Regions from separate parts of the Paenibacillus sp. FSL R7-0198 genome, predicted to be linked through region 1. Evidence: riboswitches for the same ligand, from Rfam matches in the RefSeq annotation. Region 1 holds a riboswitch; the other holds the start of a gene.
What was found. A riboswitch is a leader RNA that binds a small molecule or an ion and turns the genes downstream of it on or off. The one in region 1 is predicted to bind FMN.
Positions count from the first base shown of each region.

Region 2: linked by a shared signal. The riboswitch ahead of ribD (bifunctional diaminohydroxyphosphoribosylaminopyrimidine deaminase/5-amino-6-(5-phosphoribosylamino)uracil reductase RibD) and the one ahead of MKY87_RS02905 (DMT family transporter) in region 1 are both predicted to bind FMN.

Region 1 is NZ_JBBOCB010000001.1:710,666-718,114, reverse strand. Features, by position in the region: gene MKY87_RS02910 (amidase) at 1-636, opposite strand, end outside; gene MKY87_RS02905 (DMT family transporter) at 967-1,947, opposite strand; FMN riboswitch at 2,092-2,245, opposite strand; gene MKY87_RS02900 (DinB family protein) at 2,330-2,830, opposite strand; gene MKY87_RS02895 (CGNR zinc finger domain-containing protein) at 2,975-3,526, shown strand; gene MKY87_RS02890 (amidohydrolase family protein) at 3,647-5,017, shown strand; gene MKY87_RS02885 (amino acid permease) at 5,547-6,983, shown strand; gene MKY87_RS02880 (hypothetical protein) at 7,238-7,449, shown strand, end outside.
Region 2 is NZ_JBBOCB010000001.1:1,125,915-1,133,363, reverse strand. Features, by position in the region: gene MKY87_RS04740 (hypothetical protein) at 1-1,017, shown strand, start outside; FMN riboswitch at 1,186-1,352, shown strand; gene ribD (bifunctional diaminohydroxyphosphoribosylaminopyrimidine deaminase/5-amino-6-(5-phosphoribosylamino)uracil reductase RibD) at 1,676-2,779, shown strand; gene ribE (riboflavin synthase) at 2,841-3,509, shown strand; gene MKY87_RS04725 (bifunctional 3,4-dihydroxy-2-butanone-4-phosphate synthase/GTP cyclohydrolase II) at 3,541-4,773, shown strand; gene ribH (6,7-dimethyl-8-ribityllumazine synthase) at 4,876-5,343, shown strand; gene MKY87_RS04715 (segregation and condensation protein A) at 5,448-6,248, shown strand; gene scpB (SMC-Scp complex subunit ScpB) at 6,217-6,873, shown strand; gene MKY87_RS04705 (DUF2953 domain-containing protein) at 7,062-7,449, shown strand, end outside.

The sequences.
Region 1 (7,449 bases):
ATCAATCGATGCGCCTTGCCATTGACGACCAACTCCCGGTCCTACAGGTGTGCGCCCGCGGGTTGGCTTTAATCCAAACAATCCGCTAAAGGAAGCGGGGATACGAATCGAACCTCCTCCGTCACTGGCTCCGGCAAGAGGAACAATACCCGAAGCTACAGCGGCAGCGGCACCCCCACTTGAACCACCCGGGGAGTGATTGATATTCCATGGATTGCGAGTTGGACCATGAAGACGGGGCTCGGTAATATTTTTCAAACCAAATTCAGGCGTATTGGTATGTCCTATGAAGATAAAACCTGCATCACGGAGTCGAGTGACAAAATTGGAATTGCGTAATGCACGATGCTCGCTGAACAAACGGGAGCCTGAAGTCAGAAATTCACCTTCCAAGGATTGCGAGATATCTTTCAGGAGCAGGGGCACACCGGCAAAAGGTTGTTCTCCAGGGCGAACCAAACCGGCTTCCTCACGTGCGCGAGATTCATATGTACGAATAACCGCATTAAGTTGCGGATTCACTTCTTCAAGGCGTGCAAACGCCGCTTCCAGCATTTCAACCGGGGATACTTCCCGGGATCGGATCAGTTCAGCCAAACCTACGGCGTCGTAGGAGGTATATGAGAATGAAGACATCATGATCGTTCCTCTCTGAATATAATTCATCTGTTTATTCCATATGTCATCGTACCACCGGATTAGACAAAAGACAAAACATAGAAGAGACTTAGCGCGATGATTTTGATATTCGGTGTGAGAGGAGGGAAAAGAGGGGCATTTGCATTTGCGATATAGAAATAAAGCACAGGGTTAATAGCTCATATTGCATATTGAGAAAATGATCGAGTAATATCGAGTAAATTGTGTAATGGAAATAAAAAAACCACTGCTCATCTAATTTGATGTGCAATGGTTTTATTTTTATATTTGACTATTGGTTTATATGTGAGCCTCAGATATATCCACTTACTCTGTACGCAGCTTTGGTGCCGCATCGGCCGCAGTTGATGATCTTTCCTGTTGTCTGGAAATGGCGAAGAGGGCCACCCAGATCAGGATAAAACCAAGCAGCTGCTCCCATGTAATCAGTGTACGGAAAGCAATCCAGTTCACCAACACACCCGCCATCGGGAAGCTAAGTTCTGCAAGTGTTGCAACAGATGCTTTGGTTGACGACAGACCTTTGTAATACAACAGAAGACTGAGCAAACCTGGTAACAATGCCTGACCGAGAATGTTGAGGATGACAGCAGTCTGTTCACCCGTTCCGGACGGAAACGTCCATGCCGCACCTTCGTTCCACGTCATAAAGATCAGGAGCGGGAGAGCAACGACAAAGCGCAGGGAGGTGACCGTTTCATAACGCGCCTGCCCCAGCATTAATCGGCCCATAACGGTTGAACCTCCCCATAAGGCAGCGGCCCCAAGGGATAACAAGCTTCCAGCATGAATCCAGTTGTCCCAGTTACCTAATGGCAATGTGAAGCCAAATGTAAGCAGGTAGGTTCCTGCTAATGCTATGAAGAACAATCCACCGAAGCGACGTGGTAATGTTTCTTTCAATAACAGTTTAGCCAGCACGATAGCGAAGAGTGGTTGCATTTTTTGCAATAATAGCACCGTATTCGGATCGTTATGTGTAAGCGCCATGGTGAACAATACCGTTGCGAGTGCTGATCCTCCCCATGAGATAAAAATCACGGCAATCCAGTGGCGAGCGCGCAGGTTTTTCAGATCAGCCCGAAATTTCCACAGCACGGGTATGGCAATAAGACTGACGATGATGTGTTCCACCAGTACAATCTGCGTGGATGTCATCGTGTTTAGCAAAATAATGCGGAAGAGTGGGTCTACACCCCATAAGGCGGCGCCGAGAACTACAAGCCAGAATCCGGTATTACTTCGTTCCTTGCGGTAAACAGGTGCTGCTGCTGATGTCTTTTCCATATTCAGGACTCCTTCGTCAGAACACGGAATCTTCAGTTGGCAAAATCGACAAAAGCCCCCGTTTTGGTATATACCAAATAAACGGGGGCTCATCCAAGGACATGCGTCAGGAAAGAGGCCTTCCCGTGAACGGCATGTCAATGTGTTGATCTTCTCTCATCCGGACTGTACCGTCGGCCTTGGATTCACACCAAGTCAGTCGCTAGATGTCCTTCGTTAAGAACAAATAGCGAGTCGCGGGCTGGTTCCGAAGAACATCACCGCCGGTTGGGAATTGCACCCTACCCCGAAGATCCTATTCAATTATATAGTGTGTTGAACAAGCTGTAACATTAATAAGTTCATCTTATTCCTGTAAGCGCTAGCAGTTCAAGCATTTTTTTTAGAAAACGATTTTCCAGCTTCCTTGCTGTCTGCGAAGGAGCACGATCTGACCTGCGTGATACGCATCATGGAGTACCCAGCGAGCCAGTTCGTGTGCCCATTTCTCTTCGGAGTCCATATATGCGGCTTCAAGATCTGACTCTTGTAGTGCAGCCAATTGATCTCGCAACTGTTGGGCTAATCGAGTTGTACCCTGTAGCAGTGTATTCCATCCGACTGCGTCCGTTGGATCTCCGGAATTCCCAAATGTGTATTCATTGGAGTCTACAGAAGGAAGGGTAGGCTCTTTACCTTGCATGCGACATAATAAGCGATGGTTGTAATAATACATATGGTTAACCAACTGCCAGATGCTTAATCCCCCTGAAGGTGGAATCCAGGCTGCTTGATCTGCTGTAAGACCCTCCAAGGATTTCGACAAAGGTACAATCCAATTACATTGATCCCAGGTATCATCCTTTTGAATAAGTAACACATCTAGTGCTGTTGTTTTTGTCATTGCCGTTTTCCTCCTAGCGTAAAATTGTGATTTTTGATGTAACTAGCTAAAACTGATTAATAAGGTTACACTCAATATAACACATCAAAGATGAGTTGTAACCTTCTTTATACAATTAGATGGTTACACTGAACGGAGGTATATATGGACAGGTTATGGACCGATTTTGTAAACAGCGATTATCACGACTGGCGTGGGGGAGATCGATCGGAGGACAGACTGGGGAAGGCGAGCTGGCAGCAAGACTTTCTGGAACGATGGCAACTTAACGCTTCTGTTCCTGCATCTCCGGAAGATGAGTTGTCGATGAGAAACTTCAGGAATGAATTGATGGCTCTTGGAGCCCGCTTGTCTTCTGGAGCATCATTAACAGATATAGAAAAACAATGGTTGAACGGCGTTATGGAAGCAGGGCATGTGAGAAGAACATTGACTACAATTGATCAGGAACTGAAACTCCAACTGGTAGCTGTAGAAGCACATTGGCATCAGGTTATGGCTGAGGTGGCTGCTGACTTTGCTTTGACTTTGGTGGAGGGAGAAGCGGGGAGGATTCGGGTCTGTGATAATTCGGATTGTCGCTGGATGTTCTATGATGATACCAGAAGCAGAACACAGAAGTACTGTGATGATAAGATGTGTGGCAATCTGATGAAGGTTAGAAGATTTCGGGCGAAACGCAAATCCCAAAATTGATAAATACTAACAATAACTATATAATGTATATATACTAGTGAAAAAATAGTCAGAAGCAGTACAGATTCGTAAGCAGGATGTGATCGTCTTTCAAACCAAATTAGATGGGAGATGTGTCTTGTGCGGACAAGTTATCTGTTGAAAAATGGCTGTGTGTTGTCGATGGATGCTCGAATTGGACAGTATAAGCGGGCGGACGTTCTGATTCAGGATTCGCTGATCATGGCGATCCAGCCCGACCTGGATATTCCGGATGCGGAGGTCATTGATGCTTCATCGATGATTATTATGCCTGGGCTGGTGGACACGCATCGGCATATGTGGGAATCACTGGTCAAAACAGCGGGAACCAACTGGTCGTTACCAGTTTATTTGCAAAATCTCTATTATGGTGCGATGGGAAGCAAGCTCCGTCCACAAGATAGTTATATTGCCAACCTGCTCGGTTCCTTGGAAGCGCTTAACGCAGGAGTGACGACAGTAATGGATTGGAGCATGCCGTATTCCCCTGACCATACGGATGAACTGATTCGCGGACTTCAGGATGCTGGCATTCGGGCGGTATTTGCTCATGGAGTCCCTGGTGAGACGGACTACTGGAATCGGGATAGTCAACTCACGTATTCGAATAATGATGTGAGAAGAGTCAAAGAACGTTATTTTTCATCACGGGATCAATTACTTACCTATGGGCTTGCCATTCGTGGCCCAGAATTCAGTCATTGGGATACAACCGTGAAAGAGATCGAACTAGCACAAGAACTGGATGCGATCTGTTCCATGCATGCCGGATTTGGCAGTTGGGGATCTGTGGATCGCTCGATTAGTCACTTGTACGAAGCGGGACTGTTAAGTCCACGGGTGAATATCGTTCATGGTAACACCATGGGCATGGATGAATACAAAATGCTGGCAGATAGTGGCGCTTCCTTGTCGGTAACACCTGAGATTGAAATGATGATGGGTCATGGATATCCAGCCACCGGCTATTTTCTTGAACATGGGGGAACCCCTACACTTGGTGTAGATGTAGTGACGTCCACAGGCGGAGATATGTTCTCGCAGATGAAGTTTGCACTTCAGGCTGAACGATCCAGAGCTAATGAACAACTTTTGCAGCAGGGTGAGATGCCTGGTGAGTTGAACTTGCAGTCCAGCCAAGTGCTGAGATTTGCTACTTCAGCTGGTGCCCAAGCATTGGGATTGGAGCAGAAGGTGGGTACGTTGACCCCAGGGAAGGAAGCGGATCTGATCATGATTCGTACCACCGATCTGAATATGTTCCCCGTTCATGATCCAATCGGCGCTGTTGTGCAATTTGCCAATCCATCCAATGTGGATACGGTCTTTGTGGCAGGTAGACTCGTGAAGCGAGAGGGTAAGCTGTTGAATGTTGATCTGGATGCGATTCGTCATGCGGCGATGCAGAGCAAAGATTATTTGTTATCCCAATACCGGATGTCAGATGCAGAGAGAATTGCTTTCGCATAATTTACTTTTTCATAAAAGCCTATATAAGATCAGTTCGTATTTTCATATACACCTCTAGCTGTATAAAGAGGAAAGGAAGAGCCATATCATGCGATGTGGCTCTTTACATGCTTGAATATAGTCCAATTAGACAGGATAACGGATGAAGGGACAGCGGAAAAAGACGAAAAGAGCTCTCTTTTTCTAAACTTCGGATAACAAGGATGATAAGGTGTTTTTCACGAAAATTAAGGCTCATAAAAACTGCGCATAATATAAATTATACGCAGTTTTGTTTTAAATCCATTTTCATATTCAACCACGTGCAACAGATCATGATAATTTTCGCGATAAAAGAACAAAATAAGTGATCTCTAAAAATAAATTTAACCAAGCAACGCGATAACGTGTAGAATTCGATAGGTTTTTATAGGTGATCGATAAGATAGAACAAATGACTTTTTCATAGAACAGATGGGAAGCCATCAATCTCTGCTACATCCATAGCACATATTGCACATTCAAGATTCATGACGAGAGGAACATGACTATGCGTGAGAACGAACAACGATCTTCATTATTTCGTAAAAAACCAATTGCCTCCGGGGGCGATAACAACAGTGCATTGAAACGGGCGCTTGGTCCATTGGACTTAACCACACTTGGCGTAGGAGCTATTATTGGTACCGGGATTTTTGTGCTGACCGGTGTAGCTGCCGCAACGTATGCTGGCCCTGGCCTTGTACTGTCATTTTTACTGGCAGGTATCATATGTGCATTCGCAGCATTGTGTTACTCGGAATTTGCATCAAGCATACCGGCATCGGGTAGTGCGTACACGTATAGTTATACGGCTTTTGGCGAAGTGATTGCCTGGATTCTGGGATGGGATCTGATATTGGAGTATGGATTCGCAAGTGCGGCGGTAGCCAGTGGGTGGTCAGGATATTTCCAGACGTTATTGTCCGGATTCGGGCTGGAGTTACCCCATGCGCTTACGAGTGCATTCAGCCCGGAAAAGGGAACCTATTTTGATATCACGGCTGCGGTCATTACGTTAATTATTACCTTCCTGCTAACCCGAGGGGTGAAGGAGGCGGCTCGTGCGAACGGCATCATGGTAGCGATTAAAATTATCGTGGTGTTGATCTTTATTGGTGTAGGTGTCTTCTATGTAGAGCCAACCAACTGGCAGCCATTCTTGCCTTTTGGTATCTCAGGTGTAACAGCTGGAGCAGCAACCGTATTTTTTGCTTACATTGGATTTGATGCGGTCTCCACTGCGGCAGAAGAGGTTAAGCGGCCACAACGGGATTTGCCGATTGGAATTATTGCGTCACTGGCGATCTGTACTGTTCTATACATCGTTGTATCATCGATCCTCACAGGGATCGTGCCGTATAACATGTTGAATGTAAGTGATCCGGTTGCGTTTGCATTTGAATTTGTCCAGTTGAAGGGATTGTCCTGGATTGTATCTCTTGGAGCGATTGCCGGCATTACGACCGTATTGCTGGTCATGATGTATGGTCAGACACGTTTGCTCTATTCCATGTCTCGTGACGGACTGCTGTCACCTGTCTTCTCCAAGGTTAGTGGCAAAAGTCAGACACCAGCGGTAGGGACTTGGGTTGCGGGCATTATCGTGGCTTTGTTCTCCGGGTTCATCTCGTTGGGACATTTGGCGGAGCTTACGAACATCGGAACGTTGTTCGCTTTTGCAGTTGTAAGTCTGGGCATTATTGTGTTGCGTAAAAATAACCCGGATCTCAAACGCGGATTCCGCGTTCCACTTGTGCCACTGATTCCGATTCTGAGTGCATTGGGTTGTGTATACTTGATGACACGCCTTGCGGCTCTGACATGGATTACGTTTTTTGCTTGGTTGATCATCGGATTGATCATTTACTTTGCGTATGGACGGCATTACAGTCATCTGAATCCGGCACGCCGGATCTCGAGTGCTTTCAGAGCGAAGGATAAATAGATTAGTCGAGTCTTTAACCGAGACATCTTCATTTTTCCTCATTTCGTATCGCTTAGGCGAAGCGGGATGGGGATTTTTTTTATATAGAAAGATAAAGGATGATAACAGCAGGGGAAGGTTGGAATTTTCTTCATATATGGGTAAGTAATAAGGGGCGTGACGAACTTAATCACGGGGCGGGGTTGCGGCTAAGACAAATATGAAATATATTTGGGGATGTGACATGCCATCAGACATAAGAGAGGGGATGTATCATGAACACACCATTACATACGAATTCAGATCATCAAAATGCAGCTTTTGGATTTGCACTCGCTGACTCAGCTGTACTTGCCGAGGCGCAATTAATTGTTTCACAATCAGGAGGTGCTGGTGACCTACAGTTGGATATTGATCCGCAGCGCCTTCTGAAGGATGGACGTAAAGTATCGGTCATTGCACAACAGTTGGATTCACCCGTCAATCG
Region 2 (7,449 bases), 420 kb from region 1:
CTTATTGCGAGCAGTATGCCAAGTCATGAACATACGCCATATCCATCTTCAAACACTTGTAAGATTTGCGGATTAAGTGTAGATCAAGCAACCGACACAACGCTGCAATGGTATTGGCGGATGACCAATGGAACCCCGTTGGACGGTGATCCTTTTGGATATGTGTTGGCACTTCGAGAGCTGGCTGCCGCGCAGGAGCTTCCAATACCCAATGAGTACGACCGCTGGACATTCCGTGCGGTTTTAACGGTGCTGCGCGAATTACCTCCCAGAACACGTTACAGCAAGGCAGCAGTAGCGCTCAAGAAGGAACGTCTTTTGCCTACACAGAAGGAATATGCCTACCGTGATTTGCTTGAGACGTTAGCTCTGATTGGCATATTGGATACGCCGGAACATCCTGGAATGATCACGGAATTCACCACTTACATGCAACGTGACGCACGCCCCAATGTGCGGGTTGAGGTACAGGCGCCTCTGGCGTGGTGGGACTCATCTGTAGGAATCAATGAGAACAACCTGAACAAGATATTTCATGATTTTGATCTGAATAATATATCTCTTGCGGATAAGCCTGATGAGAGTCCAGCTGTAAAGGACACGATCTTAGGAGCATTGGAGAAGAAGAGAAGTGTTCGCGGAAAAGTACCAAAGGCATCTCCTGATGCAGGTACCGGGGAGGTACAGTCTGGAGATGTGTATGCTGTTCGGGTCCGGGAAGGTGTATGGGTGACAGTATACTGTCATGAAGTCAGAGACAAGCGTGTCATCGTTGAATATCTGGATGGTGTCTTTCCAGAGATGCCGGGAAAAGCAGATTTGCATGGGACTTTTCGACCGAGAGCGAATGGACGCTGGAAATGCTCGGCTATTGCGATCGATTCCACAAGTTGGGTCAGAAGGGTGGCAAGAGAGTTCCCGCTGCCAACTTCGCCCCTGCAAGAGCCTGACCGCACTCCATTCCATAATGCCAAAGAATTAAAGCATATGGCGAGCTGGTGTTTTCCTGATATGTAGAATGATGCGATGGATGTGAAGTGGGCCTCCAAGCAAAAACCGTGCCTCCTTGAGAGGAAGCGGTTTTTTGTTGTTTCTTAGCTTATTAAAAGTTAGTATGTGACAAAAAGGAACAAAAAACAATTGATTTTTTGGCATTAAAGTGCTAACATCCAAGTAATAACGAAAGCAATCCTTCAGGGCAGGGTGCAATTCCCTACCGGCGGTGATGCAGGAAGTGTAAGGACACATGTCCAGCACTTGATGCAAAGTCCGTGACCTGTCTGCCATTGGCAGATGGCTGATCTGGTGTAATTCCAGAACCGACAGTATAGTCTGGATGGGAGAAGGAGAGGTGCAGACCTAACAGGTTTGCATTCAGCAGGAGTATTGCTGCACAGTCTAGATTGGTAATGTCTTGCACTGTACAGGGAAGATCCGGTTACGCCGGACAGTTCCATACATATGCCACACGATAAAAGCTCTTTACCTGTAATTGATGTTCATTAAGGTATGTGTCTATTTTCACTTGCCCGAAATGAAGTTTTGGGCAAAGTGTTGGCGTGCTGTATCCATTTCACTCCTGCTGGTGACATTTGTCTCTCATCATCCCCATCGAACTGATTGTTCGACGGGGATTTTTTAATAAACAAGACTTTAAACCGCGGGGTGAACGGATTTGGAAATGATCAATGATGAATTTTATATGGCACTGGCATTGGATATGGCGGAACGAGCACAAGGACAGACGGGGATTAATCCGGTCGTTGGATGTGTAGTTGTGAAAGAAGGTCGTATTGTAGGTCTGGGGAGCCATCTGAAACGTGGAACCGGTCATGCGGAGGTGCATGCCCTTAACATGGCAGGCAGCGATGCAGAAGGAAGTACGGTATACGTTACACTTGAGCCCTGTAGTCATTATGGCAAGACGCCACCTTGTAGTGAACGCCTGATTCATGAAAAGGTAAAACGTGTTGTCGTATGTTGTGAAGATCCAAATCCGCAAGTATCCGGCAGAGGCATCAGCATGCTTCGTCAACAAGGCATTGAAGTTGAAGTTGGCGTACTGCGTGAGCGTGGAAGACGCATGAATGAAAAATTCATTAAATTTATAACAACGGGTCTACCTTTTGTGACACTGAAAACGGCTACTACTTTGGATGGCAAAATTGCTACTCGCAGCGGAGACAGCAAGTGGATCTCCAACGAGCCCGCTCGTGAGATTGTGCATGCCCTTCGTCATCGTCACCAGGGAATTATGGTTGGCGTCGACACAGTGATTGCCGATAATCCGGAACTTACAACCCGTTTACAAGTGGAAGGCATTAGTCCGGTGCGCATTGTGGTGGATTCCAAGTTGCGTCTTCCCGTAGGTGCCAAAATGGTTAAGGATGGTCTTGCTCCAACATGGGTTCTCACCACAGACGAAGCCAGTCCTGAAGCTGCTGAACGTTTGGAAGCTTACGGTGTTGAGATTATACGCTGTGGTCCTGGACCACGTGTGGATCTGTTAAGCGGACTTAGCAAGTTGGGTGAGCGTGAGATTGGTTCGATTTTGCTTGAAGGTGGGGGCACTCTGAATGGAGCCATGCTGGAGGCACGGTTGGTCGATCGACTGCTCATGTTTATCGCTCCGAAGATTGTAGGCGGTTATGATACACCTGGAAGCTTCCGCTTCGAAGGTGTGGAACGTATGAATCAGGCGATTCAATTGAATCAGTTGGAGATCGAAAAAGTTGGAGATAATATCAGCATTGGCGGTATTCCGGTGTGGCCTGAATAAATAAATGAATTTTAAAGAAACAAGTTAGACTCTTTATAAATTAAAGAAGGGAGGCGGCAGCATGTTTACCGGTTTGGTGGAAGAAGTTGGTCAGATCCGGCGTATTGGTCGGAAAGGCGAAGCGATGGTCCTGAATATCGGAGCTTCCGCCATCATGGACGATCTGAAAATTGGTGATAGTGTAGCAGTGAACGGCGTGTGCTTAACTGCGACAACGCTCGAAGGTGGAGGTTTTACCGCCGATGTAATGCCTGAAACCTATCGCCATACCAATCTCAGTCAGCTGCAATCTGGCAGTAAAGTTAATCTGGAGCGGGCCATGCAATCCGGCGGGCGTTTTGGCGGACATATCGTTCAGGGCCATGTCGATGGTACCGGGGTGATTGGCAGTATAACACGTGATCAGAATGCGATTGTGTTTGAGATCAAACCTGATGATCACCAGTTGTTCAAATATCTGATTCCCAAAGGATCGGTTACACTGGATGGCATTAGCTTGACCGTTGTCCATACATCGGATACCGCATTCACGGTTTCCATAATCCCGCATACCATTGGTGAAACTGTACTAAATGTGAAAAAGACAGGGGATACCATTAATATCGAATGCGATATTTTGGGCAAATATGTGGATCATCTGCTCCAGTATGGGAGAGGACATCGAGAGACGGGTGCTGGCAAGCCGCGCAGTATCAGTGAAGATTTTCTCTCCAATCACGGATTTGCATAAATAAAAACAGAAATAAACTGGAGGTGGACCCATGTCAGAACAATCCATTTTGGATACGATAGAAGAAGCTATATATGATCTCATGCGTGGTAAACCGGTCATTGTTGTGGATGATGAAGATCGGGAGAATGAAGGCGATTTTATCGCTTTGGCCGAAAAGGCGACACCTGAAGTCATTAATTTCATGATTACTGAAGGTAGAGGTCTGGTCTGTGTTCCGATTACACAACAACGTGCGGACGAACTGAATCTGAAACCGATGGTTCAACAAAATACGGATTTCCATGGAACAGCCTTCACCGTCTCTGTGGACCACAAAGATACGACAACAGGTATCTCGGCACATGAACGCTCTATTACCGTGAAAGGTCTGATCGATCCTGAAGCGAAAGCTGGGGACTTCCGTAAGCCTGGTCACATGTTCCCGCTGATTGCAAAAGATGGCGGTGTACTTCGTCGTGCCGGGCATACAGAAGCGGCGGTAGATTTGGCCATTATGTGTGGTTCATATCCCGCAGGCGTGATCTGTGAAGTGATTAAGGAAGATGGCACAATGGCCAGACTTCCGGATCTGCAGGAGATTGCCCGCAAACATGATCTGAAGCTGATCAGTATTCAGGACATGATTCGTTACCGTAACGAAAAAGAGCAGCTGGTTCAACGTGAAGTGGCTGTACGTATGCCAACGGACTTTGGCGAGTTTCAAGCGGTGGCCTATACAAATGCTGTGGACAACAAGGAGCATGTGGCGCTGGTTAAAGGCGAAATAGATGGTTCCAAACCCGTACTTGTGCGTGTGCACTCTGAATGTTTGACTGGCGATGTATTCCATTCCCATCGTTGTGACTGTGGTCCTCAGTTTGATGCGGCACTTAAACAGATTAACGAGGAAGGCAATGGCGTTCTGCTCTATATGAGACAGGAAGGTCGGGGCATTGGGCTAATCAACAAACTCAAAGCCTACAAGCTGCAAGAGGAAGGTCTGGATACGGTGGATGCAAACCTGAAGCTGGGCTTTGCTGCCGACTTGCGTGATTACGGGATTGGCGCCCAAATTTTGAAAGACCTTGGGGTTCGTCAGATCAGACTGCTTACTAACAATCCTCGTAAAATTAAAGGCCTTGAAGGATATGGACTTGAAGTTGTAGAGCGTGTTGCAATCCAGATGGAAGAGAATGAGGACAATACAGTGTATCTTCATACGAAGCAAGCCAAGCTGGGGCATATGCTCAAGTTTGATGATATTGAGCAGAACGAAGAGTAAATGCGTTTTAGATGAACAATGTTCACCATGTAATTTATGGAAGTGATTACTTAGGGATTTCCGTTACTTACATTACATTATACCGTTAGGGAGATGACTTGAATGCCACAATTTTTTGAAGGACATTTAGTATCAGAAGGATCACGTTATGGAGTTGTCGTTGGACGTTTCAACGAATTCATCACCAGTAAATTACTTAGCGCGGCGCTTGATGCATTCAAACGTCACGGCGTGCAGGATGATGAAGTGGATGTAGCCTGGGTTCCAGGAGCGTTCGAAATCCCTCTGATTGCGCAGAAAATGGCGGAGAGCGGCAAGTATGATGCGGTGATTACCCTGGGAACTGTCATTCGTGGATCCACTACGCATTACGATTATGTGTGCAACGAGATGGCTAAAGGGGTAGCAGCAATTAATCTGAAAACTGGCGTGCCTACAATCTTTGGATTGGTTACAACAGAAAATATTGAACAAGCGATTGAACGTGCCGGAACCAAAGCGGGTAACAAAGGTTGGGATGCAGCTACGGCGGCAATTGAGATGGCAAACTTGACGAAACAGCTAAAATAGTGCTTATTTAATAGTAGTGCCCTGCTTTGCGCAGACGAACACGGGAAACCGGATTCGGACGGCTTAGCAGGGTTTTGTATTTTTCTGGCGGGAGGATTCGTCTAGTGACGGTAGTTACATACAAACTGGAGACTTTTGAAGGGCCTTTGGATCTGCTGCTTCATCTGATTGATAAGGCTGAAATTCATATCCAGGATATTCCCATCAGCGATATTACCGATCAATACATGGCGTATCTGCATTCGATGCAGGAACTGGAACTGGATATTACGAGTGAATTTCTGGTCATGGCAGCAACATTGCTGTCGATCAAGAGCAAACTTTTATTGCCCAAACCACCGGTCATTGAGGACTTCGAGGATTATGATTTTATGGAAGAAGAAGATTATGATCCACGTGCAGAGCTGATTGCACGTCTGATAGAATATCGCAAGTACAAGGGAATTGCGCGTCATCTTCATGAACGGGAGTGGGAACGTAGCCTTATATTTTCCAAAGAGCCCGAGGATCTGCGCCCCTATATGCCCGTAGAAGCCCAATCGAACCCGGTTGAGGGTTTACACACCTCTGACCTGATTGCAGCCTTTCAGAAGGCGCTACGTAAGGCTGAGAAGCGCACAACTGTAACCCGAATCAAACGGGATGAGATTTCGGTTAAGGACCGGATACGGGATGTCATCGGCGCTTTGGAAAGTATGGGGCCGGGAGGCAGACTGTTATTTTCCAAGTTGATGGACGAGCATATCTATCGCCATGAGATTGTTGTCACTTTTCTGGCGGTGCTGGAACTGATGAAGATGAAGCAGATTGTCTGTTATCAGGAACGGATGTTTGAGGATATCGTTATGGAGTGGAGAGGGGAAACAAAGAATCATGGATTTTCCGAAATTGAAATCGATTATTGAAGGCCTGCTGTTTTTGTCCGGAGAAGAAGGTCTGAGTATCAAACAAATCGCCGAGATCGTCGACCAGCGAGTGGAGCTTGTAACGGACGCGATTGAGGAGATGATTCATGAATTCTCACAGCAGGGACGAGGTGTACAGATTCTCAAGATCGCTGGTGTAGTTCAGTTGGGAACCTTGCCTGACCACGCTGTATATTTCGAGAAACTGGCATACTCTCCCGCACGCACGTCCTTATCCCAGGCGGCTCTGGAGACGCTGGCCATTGTGGCGTATCGTCAGCCGATTACACGGGTAGAGATTGAGGAAATCCGTGGTGTAAAATCGGAGCGGGCCATCCATACGCTTGTGAATAAGGATTTGATTATTGAAGTGGGACGAGCCGAGGCGATCGGACGACCAATTCTGTACGGAACGACCAAGTCATTCCTGGATTATTTCGGTTTGGCTTCAATTAAAGACCTTCCGGAACCAGGCTTGTTCGAAGATTCCGAAAACCTGGAGGAAGAGACACAACTGTTATTCAACAAACTGGATTTGCAACAACTGGAACCGGAAAGTGTTGATCCGGCGGATGACCTAAGTCATATCGACAACGAAGACGATAATACGGGTTCTTCACTCTAATTTGCAAGCTCATACTAACCGACACCCATCAGTGGAGTCGGTTTTTTTGTGCATTGTTTTAGAAAAATGGTGAATAGAATAGTTTCTAAATAAATATGAAATGGGATTTTTAGGTCAGACGTGAATTTTTTCCTATTCAGAGTGTCATACTAGACGAGAAAAGAATTGAGGGCTTGGAGGTAAGGCCTGTGTGGATTTGGCTTGGAGGAATCGGTTTGTTGTTCGCATTGCTGATTGCCGCAGTCCTCATCTCAAATGTTCATGTACATTTTACATTCAGTAAACATAAAAGTGATGATTACGCCAATATTAATGTTCGTTTTCTCTATGGAATTGTGCGGATTAACTATGAGATCCCGAGTATTGTTTTCCGCAATATGAAGGAAGGTTTTCTGGTCAAGACCGAACAATCCATGAATCATTCGAGAGGTGAGGCCCAGGGAAGTGAGCGGGTCAACAAACGTAAAGTCAAGAAGTGGACTAAAGATGTGAAAATTATGCTTAGGGCAACGGACGCGCTCAAGCTGTGGCTTAAGCAAACACTCACACGCGTACATATGACCCAACTGTCCTGGG